Regions from separate parts of the Ensifer sp. Root127 genome, predicted to be linked through region 1. Evidence: predicted binding sites of a transcription regulator. Region 1 holds the regulator's gene; each other region holds the start of a gene.
What was found. Region 1 encodes PhoB, which activates phosphate uptake and scavenging genes when phosphate is short. Its sites were predicted from a motif close to TGTCATNNANCTGTCAT; they were not measured.

Region 1 (4,922 bases):
GCCGCCATTGTTGCGCGCCCAGTTGAGGATCTTGTCGTGCGGCTCGGAACCGAGCGGCACCGCCATGTTCATGCGGTAGCCGAAACGGGCCGAGCCCTCGATCAGCGAGTGAAGCACGTTGTTTCCGTCGCCGGTCCAGGCGATGGTCTTGCCCTTCACCGGGCCGCGATGCTCCTCGAAGGTCATGATATCGGCCATGATCTGGCAGGGATGGGTGTCGTCGGTCAGGCCGTTGATGACGGGCACCGTGGCGTGCTCGGCAAGCTCGAGAAGACGGCGATGATCGGTGGTGCGGATCATGATCGCATCGACGTAGCGTGACAGCACCTTGGCAGTGTCGCCGATGGTCTCGGCGCGGCCGAGCTGCATTTCGGTGCCCGAGAGAAACAGGGTTTCGCCGCCGAGCTGGCGCATGCCGACGTCAAAGGAGACGCGCGTGCGGGTCGAAGGCTTTTCGAAGATCATCGCCAACATCTTGCCGGCGAGCGGCTTTTCGGCGGTTCCGGCCTTCGTCGCCGTCTTTCGCACGCGTGCGTCATCGATGATCGTGCGCAGATCGGCTGCCGTCATGGCCGAAAGATCGATGAAATGTCTTGTGCCTGCCATCGTAGTCAATTCCTGTCTCAGAATGGCCCGTGGAGCGCGACCGGTGTCGAAGAGCCAAAAGAACGCTCGACACCTTGGGCTCGCGCATGGACCCTTGGGAAAATCGCTGCCGATCTCCGGGTTCACAAATTAGGCTGCGGCGGTACCGCTGCTGCTTCTCACGGCTTCGGCCGCGCGCTCGATCCGCGCCAGGCCTTCGCGCGCTTCCGCGGCGGTCACCGTCAGCGGCGGCAACAGGCGCAGGACGTTTTCGCCGGCCGGAACAGCCAGCAGCTTCTCCGCGCGGATCGCCTTCAGGAGATCGGCCGAAGGGCCTTTCGCCTTGATGCCGAGCATCAGGCCGTCGCCGCGGATATCCTCGATCACATCGGGGAAACGGTCCTTCAACGACGCGAGGCCCTGGCGGAAGACCAGGGCCACGTCGCGGACATGCTCCAGGAAACCGTCGGCCAGGATGACGTCGAGCACGGCGTTGCCGACAGCCATGGCAAGCGGGTTGCCGCCATAGGTCGAACCGTGCGTACCGGCGACCATGCCGGCAGCCGCCTCTTCGGTCGCAAGGCAGGCACCGAGCGGGAAGCCGCCGCCGATGCCCTTGGCGACAGCCATGATATCCGGACGGATGCCAGCCCATTCATAGGCGAAAAGCTTGCCGGTGCGGCCGACGCCGGACTGGACCTCGTCGAGGATCAGCAGCAGACCGAACTCGTCGCAAAGCGCGCGCAGCTCCTGCATGAATTCCTTGGTGACCGGGCGGATGCCGCCCTCGCCCTGGATCGGCTCGATCAGGATCGCCGCCGTCTCGTCGGTGATCGCATCCTTGAGCGCCGTGATATCGCCGAAGGGAACCTGATAGAAACCCGGGGCCTTCGGGCCAAAGCCCTCGATGTACTTCTGCTGACCACCCGCCGCGATGGTCGCGATCGTGCGTCCGTGGAAGGCACCCTCGAAGGTGATGATGTGGAACTTCTCCGGATTGCCCTTGGCATAGTGGTAGCGACGCGCAGTCTTGATCGCGCATTCGAGCGCCTCGGCACCCGAGTTGGTGAAGAAGACACGATCGGCGAAGGTGACGGCCGTCAGCCGGCGTGCAAGGCTCTCCTGGCCGGGGACCTCATAAAGGTTGGACAGGTGCCAGACCTTCTCGGCCTGCGCCTTCAACGCCTCGACCAGATGCGGATGCGCATGGCCAAGCGAGTTGACGGCGACGCCGGCGGCGAAGTCGAGATAGCGCGAGCCGTCTTCGGCGATCAACCAGACGCCCTCTCCTCGCTCGAAACGCAACGGCGCACGCATGTAGGTGTCGTAAAGCGGCGTGGTTGCAGTCATGGCGAGCCTCTCCTTCATTGCTATCGGCATCGATCCGAGCCCCTGTTGAGCGCGGCAAAAAATTAAAAATGCCGCCTTGCGGCGGCGCAGGCACTATTCCTATTTCGCAGCGCAATGTCAACAAAACCAAGCTTTGCAGTGCGGTCGGACGGGTCTGATCCATGCGACGAAAAAATCACGCGACGGGGCTTGCAAAAATGCAACGCCCACCGAGCAAGTTGGGGAAAACCAAGAAATCGATTCGGCGCGATTCGCGGGACTCTTGCCACGGAGTCCGCCGGTCAGTAGGTTAATGTTCAATTACTAGACGCATGCGGCGGGCCTAGTCACCAAAAGTGTTATCGCGTTGCAGCTCCGGAGCCTGTCCGGAGCGTGGTGAGAGATTCTGTCATCGCCAACGCTGAGAACGGAGAGTGCAGAAATGAACTGGACTGACGAGCGGGTGGAAAAACTGAAGAAGCTTTGGTCCGAGGGCCTGAGCGCGAGCCAGATCGCGGCACAGCTCGGCGGCGTCAGCCGCAATGCGGTCATCGGCAAGGTTCACCGGCTGAGCCTGCCCGGCAGGGCCAAGGCTGGCGGAACCACCGCCGCGACCCGGCCGAAGCAGCGCCCGACTTCGGCGCCGCGCGCTCCGAACTACGCTTCGCGCGTCACGACACGGACGGTTACCCGTGCGGCCGGCGCGACCGTGCTCAAGGAAGAGGTCGAAGTCGATCTCGTCGCCGAACAGGATTTCCGCATCCAGACGGATGTGGTCGTGCCAATGTCGCGCCGCCTGGAGCTGACGCAGTTGACCGAGCGCACCTGCAAATGGCCGATCGGCGACCCGCTCAAGGAAGAATTCCACTTCTGCGGCAACGATTCCCCGGAAGCTTCGCCCTATTGCACATTCCATGCGCGGCTTGCCTATCAGCCGACCTCCGAGCGCCGTCGCGCTCGCTGAGACGACCGAAAACCACATGCAGAAAAGGGGCCGCACGGCCCCTTTTTTATTGGCTGCTGCATGTTTCCCTGGTTCGTATTCGCTTCAAGGAAACATGCCGCAATTCAAGATGCAACAGCGACCTTTGCGCGTCCATTAAGATGCGCGGCGCTGCAGTGGCCGGCTGGCTCAGCTTTCGAGCGAGTAGCCGGCACCGCGAACGGTGCGGATGACATCAGGCATGCTCGAGAAATTCAGTGCCTTGCGCAAGCGACCGACATGCACGTCGACGGTGCGCTCGTCGACATAGATATCGTGGCCCCAGACGCCATCAAGGAGTTGCGAGCGCGAGAACACCCGGCCCGGCGACGACATCAGGAATTCGAGCAGGCGGAATTCCGTCGGACCAAGGCGGACCTCGCGGGTGCGGCGATGCACGCGATGGGTCTCGCGATCGAGCTCGATGTCGCCGCAGCGAAGCAGCGTCGAGAGGACCTCGGGCTTGGCGCGCCGCAGCATCGCCTTGACACGGGCCATCAGCTCCGGGGTCGAGAACGGCTTGACGACATAATCGTCGGCGCCGGTGGCAAGGCCACGAACCCGCTCGCTCTCCTCGCCGCGCGCCGTCAGCATGATGATCGGCAGGCGCTCGGTTTCCGGACGTTGGCGCAGCCGGCGGCAAAGCTCGATGCCGGAAACGCCCGGCAGCATCCAGTCGAGGATCAGGAGATCCGGGAGGCGCTCCTGTAGGCGGATCTCCGCCTCGTCTCCGCGCAGGATCGTATCAACATCGAACCCTTCGGCTTCGAGGTTATAACGCAGCAGGACACTCAGCGCCTCTTCGTCTTCGACAACGGCGATTTTCGGCAACATCAGGCAACGTCTCCTTACCCAGAGCGTCTCGCGTTCGATCGAACGCAAAGAGATGCTCGAACATATAGAATCTGGAGCACTCCGCGCGTTTTCATAGGCACGCGCGAAAACGTATAGCTTCAGACGCAGTAGAGCAGGGCCGCAACCAGGGCTGCGACCGGAGCAGGTTCATAAGCAGGCACTCGAACGTATCCGGGTCTTAAAGCGCGTCGCGATCTCTAAGATGCGCTTGTTGTGCTTTAAGTTCTTGTTTTTGCACATGTCGTTATCGCAAAACCGCTGCGCACTTTTGCGCGACATGCGTTAGTCCTTCACGGCACCCAGCGTCGACGTATTGTCGTCCTTCGGACGCTCGCCTTCCGGCTGCGCGCCCGTCGCCATGTAGTAGATCGTCTCGGCGATATTGGTGGCGTGGTCGCCGATACGCTCGATGTTCTTGGCACAGAAGAGAAGATGCGTGCAGGGCGTGATGTTGCGCGGATCTTCCATCATGTAGGTGAGCAGCTCGCGGAACAGCGAGGTGTAGATCGCGTCGATCTCCTCGTCGCGCTCGCGGATGCTGTTGGCCTTCTCCGGCGAGCGGGAAGCGTAGACGTCGAGGACTTCCTTGAGCTGCACCAGCGCAAGCTCTGCCAGGTGTTCGAGACCGCGCGCCAGCTTGCGCGGGATGCCGGAGCCGGCAACCGCGATGACACGCTTGGCGTTGTTCTTGCCGAGGTCGCCGACGCGCTCCAGATCGGACGCGATGCGGATCGATCCCATGATCTCGCGCAGGTCGGCAGCAACGGGCTGGCGCTTGGCGATGGTGACGATTGCCTTTTCGCCGATCTGGCGTTCGGCTTCATCGAGGATGGTGTCGTCGGAGATCACCTTCTGCGCCAAGGCGAGGTCAGAATTGACAAGCGCACGAACGGATTCGCCCACCATCTGCTCGGCAAGCCCGCCCATCTCGGAGATGCGGCGCGTGAGATATTTCAGTTCTTCGTCGTAGGCGGACATTATGTGCATGGACATAGTCTTCGATCCTTGCGGGCGCGTTCAGGAAACGGGGTGAAGAGGAGCTTCGGCCATCAACCGAACCGGCCCATGATGTAGTCCTGGGTACGCTGGTCATCCGGATTGGTGAACATCTTGTCGGTGTCGTTCTCCTCGACAAGATTGCCGAGGTGGAACATGGCAGTGCGCTGCGAAA
Region 2 (4,922 bases), 780 kb from region 1:
AACAGCGAGGATCTCGACAAGATCGCCGCCGAGGGCGAGAACGCCGATGTCGGCGCGCTCAAGGGGTGGCGGCGCGAGCTGTTCGGCGATACGGCACTGAAATTGATCAATGGTGAAGTGGCTCTGCGCTTCGTCGACAAGAAGATCGAAGCGATGGAAATCGGTGACTGAAAAACGGACGGGCGGACAACAACTTTCCGCCCGAATCCGGCTCTAGCCAAGGCCCTGCAGCGGGACTGATTCGCAATCGCGTCGAGCAGACATCAGAGCGCTGACGCGTGACGCGACAACCAGGGTGTCCGACGCGTTTTTTCTTCGTTGTCCGGGTTCGAGGCTCTTCCGCATGCGCTGGCGTTTCTCCATGTTCGAGGGAATTTTGCTGCTGTTGATCGTCAGTAGCGCCGGCGCCATCTATGCGACGATCGCCTTCGACGGTGGCGGCGGATTGATCGGCGCCACGTACGCATTGTGCGTCTGCGTCCCGATCCTCGCCTTTGAACGGCGCATCATTCTCCGGCGTCTCAACCGCAAGATCCATTCCTATTCGACGCCCGCTTTCTTCCTCGCTTCGATCGCCGTCTATCTGGTGTTTATCGAGCTGGGCTACGGCGTCGCCGGCTTCCTGATGCAGATGAGCGGGCAAATAGACGCGGATTGGAAGGACGCGGTCGTCCCCTCAAGCACGGCGCTTCTGTTCGCCCTGGCGGTCTCGGGCTCGATCGTTTTCGCGCTTCGCGTGCGCGAACTGTTGGGCCGTGACGTGTTTCTGAGCCTTTTGACCGGGCGCTATCGCAAGCCGATGCAGGAGGAGCGCGTCTTCCTCTTCATCGATCTTGCCGGCTCCACCGCCTATGCCGAGCGATACGGCGATCTCAGGATGCAGGAATATCTCAGCAAGCTGTTTGCAACACTTGCCGACCCCGTACTGCGCTATCGCGGCGCGATCGACGACTATGTCGGCGACGCGGCCGTGATTACCTGGCCCTTCGACCGTGCTGTCAAAAACGCCGCCTGCGTGCACTGCGTTTTCGACATTCTCGAAGAGATCGAAGCCGGCGCCCACCGTTGGCGCAAGGAGTTCGGCGAGGTTCCGCGCCTACGGGCAGCGCTTCATGGCGGCACCATCGTCGCCGCGGAAATTGGCGTCGACAAACACAAGATCACCTATTTCGGCGACACGGTGAACACCACCGCTCGCCTCGAAGGCCTGTGCAAGTCACTGAACCATCAGGTGCTGATTTCCACCGACCTCGCCCGCAAGATGCGGCTGCCGCACTATGTCCGCGTGGAAGATCTTGGCGAGCACGCCGTGAAGGGACGCGGGCAGAAGCTCGGCGTCCTGGCGCTTCGGGCCGGGGGCACGCCTGCACCGCCAGTGGCTGTCAATTAGCCGTCAACCGTGCAGTTTTGCACCCTTGGTGATCTTGTCGGCCAGCTTCTTGTCGGCATGAATGGCGATGCCGGCGACCTTCGCGCCGTCGGGTCGCGTTTCGGCGAAGACCGCGCGGTTGGCGCTGTCGTGGCCGGTCGAAAACATCGCATCGACATAAACAGAGGTTTGTATTTCCCTTTCGATCGCACGGCGTTGAATATTGCCAAGCGTCGCACCATCTGCCGATAACACGATGATCGGCTGAACGCTCAGAGCGTTGTAGATGTGGCCGGCGCCGTCGCGATAGGGTTCGCCGATAATCGCCGGTTTCTGCCCGGCGATGCCGGTTACCAGAAACGCGGTGACGTTCAGCTTCTGCCAGGTGGCCAGATCGTCGCGCAAAACGATCGCAAACTTGGTGTCGAACATGACGGGTATCTCCATTTCAGGACATCAGGGCGTGCCCAAGGAGGCCTTAACCGAGGACGCAGCGATCAATCTTGAACGATTGTGCGGATCGCCGGGCGATGGCATCCGCGTCGCGGCACCGGTGGACGGCATAGAGCGCATCGAGGCCCGGCTGCACGGCAAGGTCTTCGAGCCGCATCGCCACGACACCTATGCGCTTGGCGTGACGCTTGGCGGCATCCAGACCTTCCAGTATCGTGGCGAGAGCCGCTACAGCACGCCTGGAAGCATCATCATCATTCACCCCGACGAACTGCACGATGGCGGCGCGGGCACGGAAGCGACGCTTCGCTACAGGATGATGTATCTGCAGCCGGAGCGATTGATCGCGGCGCTTGGCGACAGTGGCGGCGCCTTGCCCATCATAGCCGCCCCGGTTGTTGGTGACGTGGCCCTGCGCCAGGCGATCGGCGAGGCCGTCATGGATCTCGACGGCGGTATTGACGAACTCGCGCTCGACGACATTCTTACACGCATTGCAGAAGGCTTGTGCCGCCATGCCGGCACGACAAGCAAGGCTGCCGGCAGGTCGGCCAAGCGGGCGGTTTCGAGGCGACGGACTATCTCAAAGCCAACCTCGATCGCCCGGTCGGCTCGCAGGAACTCGAGGCCGTCAGCGGCCTTGATCGCTTCACCCTCGCCCGCCAGTTCCGCAAGGTTCTCGGCACCAGCCCGCACCGCTACCTTCTGATGCGGCGGCTGGAGCAGGCGCGCCGGATGATTGCCGCCGGTCACAGCCTGGCAGGTGCCGCGCTCGAAACCGGCTTTGCCGACCAGGCCCATTTCACCCGCCATTTCAAACGTGCCTACGGTGTAACGCCCGGGCGCTGGGCGAGCCTGGCGCTCGCCGGCTGAAGCACCGGCGCCGCTGGGTCGTTGCGGCCCGGAACCAGTGTCCGGTCACGCGCAACAATTCGAACTCGGCGAGTTTCTCCCCTCGGGCGCAGCGCCTTTCGTCTGTCATCAAAGCTTCGCCAGCCTGTAAGCCAAGCATCACCCAACCGTCATCAAAGCCGCCTATCGGGTTCCCGTACTTTGGCATCCAACCCACGGTGACTTTCATGACCAAAACGCTTCTCGCCGCTGCGGCGCTCACACTTTTGATGACGACGACCGTCCTGGCCGAGGAAAAGGCCTTTCCCGCAACCCTGAAGGCACATGCGATCCTACCGGCAAACACGATCCTGGCAGCACCGTCCGACGCACCGGAATACCTGAAGACATCGGGCAAATTCACCACGGCGGACCGCAAGCGCGCTGACGCGCTCGGCACCGTGCCCGGCAAGGATGGCGTGCGCCCGACCGGCCTTTCACTGCCGTTCAACGGCCAGCCGATGCAGGGCTTCTCCGGCATCAGGGCCATGGAAGACGGCACCTTCTGGAGCCTTTCCGACAACGGCTTCGGCAACAAGCTGAACTCAACCGATGCCATGCTGATGCTGCACCACGTGAAGATGGACTGGGACGCCGGCAAGGTCGAGGCGCTGAAAACACTGTTCCTCACCGACCCGGACCGCAAGGCCCCCTTCCCGATCGTCATGGAAGGTTCCGACAAGCGCTACCTGACCGGCGCTGACTTCGACGTTGAGTCGATCCAGCCGGTCGCCGACGGCTTCTGGGTCGGGGAAGAATTCGGTCCCTATATCCTGAAATTCGATGTCGACGGCAAGCTGACCGACGTCATCGCGACAACAGTTGACGGCAAGCCGGTTATGTCGCCCGACAATCCGACCCTGACACTGCAGGGCGATCCGTCGAAGAAGACACCCGCCTTCAACCTGAAGCGCTCCGGCGGCTATGAAGGCATGGCACTGTCGAAGGACGGCTCCAAGCTCTACGGTCTGCTCGAAGGGCCGATCTGGACCGACAGCGAAACCGTGGAACAGGCCGATGGCCGTCCGACACTACGCGTCATCGAACTCGATGTCGCAGCCAAGGCCTGGACGGGCCGCAGCTGGCTCTATCCGCTGGCCGAAGGCGGCGAGGCAATCGGCGACTTCAACATGCTCGACGACAAGACGGCACTGGTGATCGAACGCGACAACGGCGCGGGCACGCTCGACAAGGCCTGCGCCGATCCGAAGGATCCGAAGCCGGATTGCTTTGCCGTCGGCTCGAAGGTGAAACGTGTCTACAAGATTGCCTTCGATGACAGCAATGTCGGCAAGGCCGTCCGCAAGATCGGTTACATCGACCTCCTGAAGATCGCCGACCCCGACAACAAGAAGCGCCAGGGCGGTGGTGACGGCTATTACGACATGCCGTTCGTGACGATCGAAAACGTCGATCGCGTCGATGACACGCACATCATCGTCGGCAATGACAACAACCTGCCGTTCTCGGCCGGCCGGGCGCTTGATAAGGCCGACGACAACGAGTTCGTTCTGCTCGAAGTCGGCGAATTCTTGAAAGCCGAATAATCAAAAAAGGGCGCGCGGATTTGCGTCCGCGCGCCCCTTCGTCAAAGATCTGAGTGCGTTCAGCTCTCGAACTGGAACGCCAATCTTCTGCCGGTCAGCTTGCCGAGCTGCTGCAGCCGTCCGTCGAGGCGCTCGCCGGCAAATTCCGAATAGGCCGCAGGCACGACGATCTCCAGATCGACATCCGGCAGGGACGATTTGCGGAAGGTCAAATTCCTCGCCACGCCCGGCATCGACGCCGAGAACAGATAGGCGACGCGCAGCAGGCCGCCGAGCAGTTTCGCCAGTTCCAGCAGTCGCGGCGTGGTAATGCCGGTCAGTGCGCCGGTCGCGCCATCGTCGTTCAGGCCTTCGAAGCGATAGTAGTTGGCGAGCGCGATATAGGCCCGCCCCGCATGGGTGATGCCGGAGAAGGTCGAGTGGGCGATGATGTTCAGCGCCTGCAGACCGCGATAGTCCGGATGGGCGCGCCAGCTGATATCGGCGAGCAGGCAGGCAGCCTGGCGATAGCGGCTTTCCTCTTCGGTTTCCTCGACGCCGAAGAACGGCACCATGCGGCCGGTCCAGTCGGCAAGTTCGCGGGCATGCTCGGGGGAACGCGCCCGCAGGATGGCGATTTCGCCGGCGGCGGTCAGCAGCGGATCCTGCGCACGCTCGCTCTC
Region 3 (4,922 bases), 400 kb from region 1:
CCGGTGATGAGCGCGGTCTTGTTGTGCAAACGTGGCATGATGGAATTCCTTCTTTTGGGTTGGCCTGGCTGTTGGGTTGGCTTGGGACCGGTCTTCTTTCCATCGACCGCCGTCCTTCGTTGCCAATAGATATGGCCGAAGATTGCCGTTCGGATTAGTCTGCCAATGATGGAACTCGAATTCGGAAATGCCGAACGATGCTGAAGATCGAAGGAATTGCTGCCTTTGTCGCAGTTGCGGAAGCCGGCTCGATCAGCGAGGCGGCGCGCCGGCTGCGGCTGTCGAAATCCGTGATCAGCGAACGGGTCTCGGACCTGGAACGCCACCTGAACGCAACGCTGTTGCATCGCACGACGCGCAAGCTGACTCTCACCGAAGATGGCATCGCCTTTCGCGAGCGCGCGGTGCGGATCGTCAGCGAGGTGCAGGCCGCCGCCAGCGATCTGGCGGAGCGCCGCGGGACGCTGACCGGACCATTGCGGATCGCCGCCCCGGTCAGTTTCGGGCATCTGCATCTCGGGCCTGCCCTTTACCCCTTTCTGGCGGCACATCCCGAGGTCGAATTGACGCTCGATCTCGACGATCGCCGGGTCGATGTCGCCTCGGAGGGTTATGACGCCATCGTGCGCCACGGGATCATCGCCGATTCACGGCTGGTCGTGTGGAAGCTTGCCAAAAGCAGGCGCCTGCTGGTCGCCTCGCCCGACTATCTCGATCGCAACGGCACGCCGGCCTCGCTTGCGGAACTCAACGATCACCGCGGTATCTTCTACACCAATCGCGGCGCTTCCGACTGGCGGTTCGAGGGGCCGACCGGTTCGACCGTTATCCGCGCCCGCATGGCGCTGCGCATCAACAACGGCGACATGATCCACGATGCTGCCGTCGCCGGGCTCGGCATCGCGCTGCTGCCGACATTCATCTGCGGTCCTGCGGTGCGCGACGGTCGGCTTCGCGAGATCGATGTCGGTTTTCGCCCAGAGCCGGAATTCATCTACATGGCCCATCCGGAGGGCCGACGGCCGTCGGCCAAGCTCCGGGCAATTACCGATCATCTGAAGAAGACCTTTGGCGATCCTCCGCACTGGGACCCGTGAACCGCTGCGCGGCTGTGGGCGCGACCGTTCATGCGCAACCCCCATTCGCTACATCTTGATGGGCGCCGCCCAAGTCGCGATCACGACCGGGCCGGATATCCCGGACGAGCCTTGCAACCGAAAGTCGGACGCCTGTTCCCTGAACTGGATCGTCTCATGACGCTCAGTCCCACCGCCAATGCGGAGGCTCTCTCCCCAACCGCGAGCCCCGCCCCCGGCATTGCAGCCGGAGGCGGACAGGGTCACAGGAACAGATCGACTGCGAAGTAGGTGAGCGCCGAAATCGCAGCAGCGGCCGGCATCGTCACGAACCAGGCGATGACAATGTTGCCGGCAAGGCCCCAGCGCACCGCCGAGACACGCTTGGCGGCACCCACGCCGATGATCGCGCCGGTGATCGTGTGGGTGGTCGACACCGGAATGCCGAGCCAGGTGGCGGCAAACAGCGTGATGGCGCCGCCGGTTTCCGCGCAGAAGCCCTGCATCGGATTGAGCTTGGTGATCTTCGAGCCCATGGTGTGCACGATGCGCCAGCCGCCCAACAGCGTGCCGAGCGCGATCGCCGCCTGGCAGGTGATCACCACCCAGAACGGCACATAGAACTCGGAGCCGAGATAGCCCTGCGAGAACAAGAGCACGGCGATGATGCCCATGGTCTTTTGCGCATCGTTGCCGCCGTGGCCGAGCGAATAGAGCGACGCCGAGACGAACTGCATCACCCGAAAGGTACGGTCGACAGCAAAAGGCGTCCGGCGCACGAACAGCCAGGAAACGATGAGGATCAGGAGCAGCGCCAGGAAGAAGCCGATCATCGGCGACATCACGATGGCGCCGACCGTCTTCAAGAGACCGGTCCAGACGATGGCATCGCCGCCAGTGCGGGCTAGGCCGGCACCGACGAGGCCGCCGATCAGCGCATGCGACGAACTCGACGGAATGCCGAAGATCCAGGTCGCGATGTTCCAGACGATCGCCCCCATCAGGGCCGAGAAGATCACCAGCGGCGTAACGATGCCGGGATCGATGATGCCGCGTCCGAGCGTCTCGGCCACATGCAGGCCGAAAAACAGGAAGGCGATGAAATTGAAGAACGCCGCCCACATGACCGCATATTGCGGCCGGAGCACCCGGGTCGAAACGATGGTTGCGATCGAGTTGGCGGCGTCATGCAGCCCGTTGAGAAAGTCGAAGAACAGGGCGATTGCAATGAGGGCGACGAGCAACGGCAGGGCGAGCGTCGCGTCCATCAGACGTTCTCGATCACGATGCCGCTGATCTCGTTGGCGACGTCCTCGAAGCGGTCGACGACCTTCTCGAGCTCGCCGTAGATCTCGCTACCGATAATGTAGGCCATGGCATTGTTGGCACCGTAGCGGCGGAAAAGATCCTTCAGGCCCTGGTCGTGCAGCTCGTCGGACCGGCCTTCGATGCGCGTGACCTCTTCGGCGATGGCGATGAGCCGGCCGTGGTTGACGCCGATGCGATTGAGCAGCGGAATGGCCTCGGCGATCAGGTGCGCCGCCTGGACGACGATGACGCCCATTTCCTTCATGCCCGGATCGAAGGTCTTCTGCTCGTAGAGCCGGATGGTCTTGACCGTCTTGTGCATCATGTCGATGGCATCGTCCATCGACTGGATGAGATCCTTGATGTCGCCACGATCGAACGGCGTGATGAAGGAGCGACGAACGGCCAGAAGCACTTCGCGGGTGACACCGTCTGCCTCGTCTTCAAGCGCGACGATCCGGTCGCAGTGCTTTTCGAGATCGTCGCCGCCGGCGAGGAGCTTGTCGAGCGCTTCGGCGGCACCGACGACGGTACGCGAATGTTGCGCGAAGAGATCGAAAAAGCTGTCTTCGCGGGGAAGGAGTTTGCGGAACCAAGCCAGCATCACAAATATATCCGTTCGTGGATTGTCATGCGGCTGTCATATTGTACGCAAGCGATCAAGAAAAGCGCTGAACGACTGGGATTATAAGGCTTTCCCCGCCGTTATCGCGCAATTTTGCCTGGAAATGACTCAGGTCACCTTTCGTCTTGCCTTAAAGCCCGCTTTCGTCCTACTGCATAGCTCCTTAAATCGGCATCGATTTATGGAGCTATGCAGCAAGTGTTGCAGCGTCCTTTGCACGTCCTGTTCGACGCGTGGCGCTGCGACTGGCGCCGACGTCGAATCCGGACCCGAAATGCCACAAAAGGTCTTTCTCAATCGCCTGAAGCTGAGCGAGTTCCGCAATTATGCGGCGCTGTCGCTGGCGCTCGACCAGAGGCACGTCGTGCTGACCGGCGAGAACGGCGCCGGCAAGACCAATCTGATGGAAGCGGTGTCGTTTCTGTCGCCAGGCCGTGGCCTCAGGCGTGCGGCCTATGCCGATGTCGCTCGCGTCGGCGCAAGCGACGGCTTCTCGGTCTTTGCCGAAGTCGTGGGCATGGAAGGCCCGGTCGAGATCGGTACCGGCACGGCCGGCACCAGTGAGGGGCAATCACGACGCCTGCGGCTGAACGGCACGACAGCGAGTACGGTCGATGAGCTGACCGACCATCTGCGCGTGCTGTGGCTGACGCCGGCCATGGACGGGCTCTTCACCGGCCCGTCGGCCGATCGCCGCCGTTTCCTCGATCGGCTGGTGCTTTCGCTCGATCCGGAGCATGGGAAGCGCGCCAGCGAATTCGACCGTGCCATGCGTAGCCGCAATCGGCTCCTCAGCGACTTTCGTCCCGACCCGGCCTGGTTGACTGCCATCGAGCGGGAAATGGCGGGGCTCGGCGTGTCGATGGCGCTCGCACGGCAGGAGATGCTGGGTCTGCTGACGGCGCTCGTCGAGAGAAACACCGGCGACAGCGTCTTTCCATCTGCGCGCCTGGCGCTGGCGGGCTTCCTCGACGACGAGAGCCACAAGCCAGCCTTCGACCTCGAAGAACAATATCTCACCATGCTGCGCGAGGGCCGGGCGCGCGACGCGGCCGCCGGCCGGACACTGGACGGACCGCACCGCACCGACCTCCTGATTCGCCACCGCGAAAAGGACATGGAAGCCGAGCGCTGCTCGACCGGCGAGCAAAAGGCGCTGCTCGTCGGCCTGGTTCTTGCCCATGCGCGCCTCGTCGGCGACATGACCGGTCACGCTCCTATCCTGCTGCTCGACGAGATCGCCGCGCATCTCGACATGGGCCGCCGCGCCGCCCTATTCGATCTCGTCGACGGACTTGGCGGCCAGGCCTTCATGACCGGGACGGACCGTGCGATGTTCGACGCGCTCGGCGATCGCGGCCGGTTCCTGACGGTGGAGCACGGAAGCGTATCGGGATGATGGAGCCGATCATGGAAAGTGTCCGCTCATGACTAGTACAAGCCTCGAATCATCGGAAATTGCCCGCTACGCGCGCCACATCATGCTGCCCGAACTCGGCGGTGGGGGGCAACAGAAACTCAAGGCGGCGCGCGTTCTCGTCATTGGCGCCGGCGGCCTCGGCGCTCCTGTTCTTCAATATCTCGCCGCCGCCGGCATCGGCACGCTGGGCATCGTCGACGATGACGTGGTGTCGCTGTCGAACCTGCAGCGGCAGGTGATCCACCGCACGGCCGATATTGGCCAGACAAAGGTCGAGAGCGCCTCGGCAGCGATCGGCGCGCTCAATCCGCATGTGGTGGTCGAGAGGCATCCCCTTCGTCTGGCAGCCGACAACGCCGAGGCGCTGTTGCGCCAATATGATCTGGTGATCGACGGCTCGGACAATTTCGACACGCGCTATCTCGCCGCCGATACGGCAGCAACCGTCGGCATACCGCTCGTCACCGGTGCAGTCGGCCGCTTCGACGGTTCG

Region 2: ASD03_RS00825 (esterase-like activity of phytase family protein) is a predicted target of PhoB. The motif match lies at 2,799-2,815, and genes of this name have one in related genera.
Region 3: ASD03_RS06450 (DUF47 family protein) is a predicted target of PhoB. The motif match lies at 3,012-3,028, and genes of this name have one in related genera.

The regions. Positions count from the first base shown of each region.
Region 1 covers NZ_LMDX01000001.1:952,294-957,215, forward strand. Annotated here, with positions in the region: gene argF (ornithine carbamoyltransferase) at 1-606, opposite strand, end outside; gene ASD03_RS04490 (aspartate aminotransferase family protein) at 736-1,935, opposite strand; gene ASD03_RS04495 (GcrA family cell cycle regulator) at 2,357-2,878, shown strand; gene phoB (phosphate regulon transcriptional regulator PhoB) at 3,047-3,730, opposite strand; gene phoU (phosphate signaling complex protein PhoU) at 4,034-4,744, opposite strand; gene pstB (phosphate ABC transporter ATP-binding protein PstB) at 4,801-4,922, opposite strand, start outside.
Region 2 covers NZ_LMDX01000001.1:171,284-176,205, forward strand. Annotated here, with positions in the region: gene rnd (ribonuclease D) at 1-171, shown strand, start outside; gene ASD03_RS00810 (adenylate/guanylate cyclase domain-containing protein) at 344-1,390, shown strand; gene ASD03_RS00815 (DUF2000 family protein) at 1,394-1,801, opposite strand; partial or broken gene ASD03_RS40235 (AraC family ligand binding domain-containing protein) at 1,800-2,255, shown strand; gene ASD03_RS40240 (AraC family transcriptional regulator) at 2,330-2,695, shown strand; gene ASD03_RS00825 (esterase-like activity of phytase family protein) at 2,902-4,260, shown strand; gene ppx (exopolyphosphatase) at 4,320-4,922, opposite strand, start outside.
Region 3 covers NZ_LMDX01000001.1:1,349,992-1,354,913, forward strand. Annotated here, with positions in the region: gene ASD03_RS06435 (SDR family oxidoreductase) at 1-38, opposite strand, end outside; gene ASD03_RS06440 (LysR family transcriptional regulator) at 198-1,097, shown strand; gene ASD03_RS06445 (inorganic phosphate transporter) at 1,340-2,344, opposite strand; gene ASD03_RS06450 (DUF47 family protein) at 2,344-2,988, opposite strand; gene recF (DNA replication/repair protein RecF) at 3,284-4,408, shown strand; gene ASD03_RS06460 (molybdopterin-synthase adenylyltransferase MoeB) at 4,437-4,922, shown strand, end outside.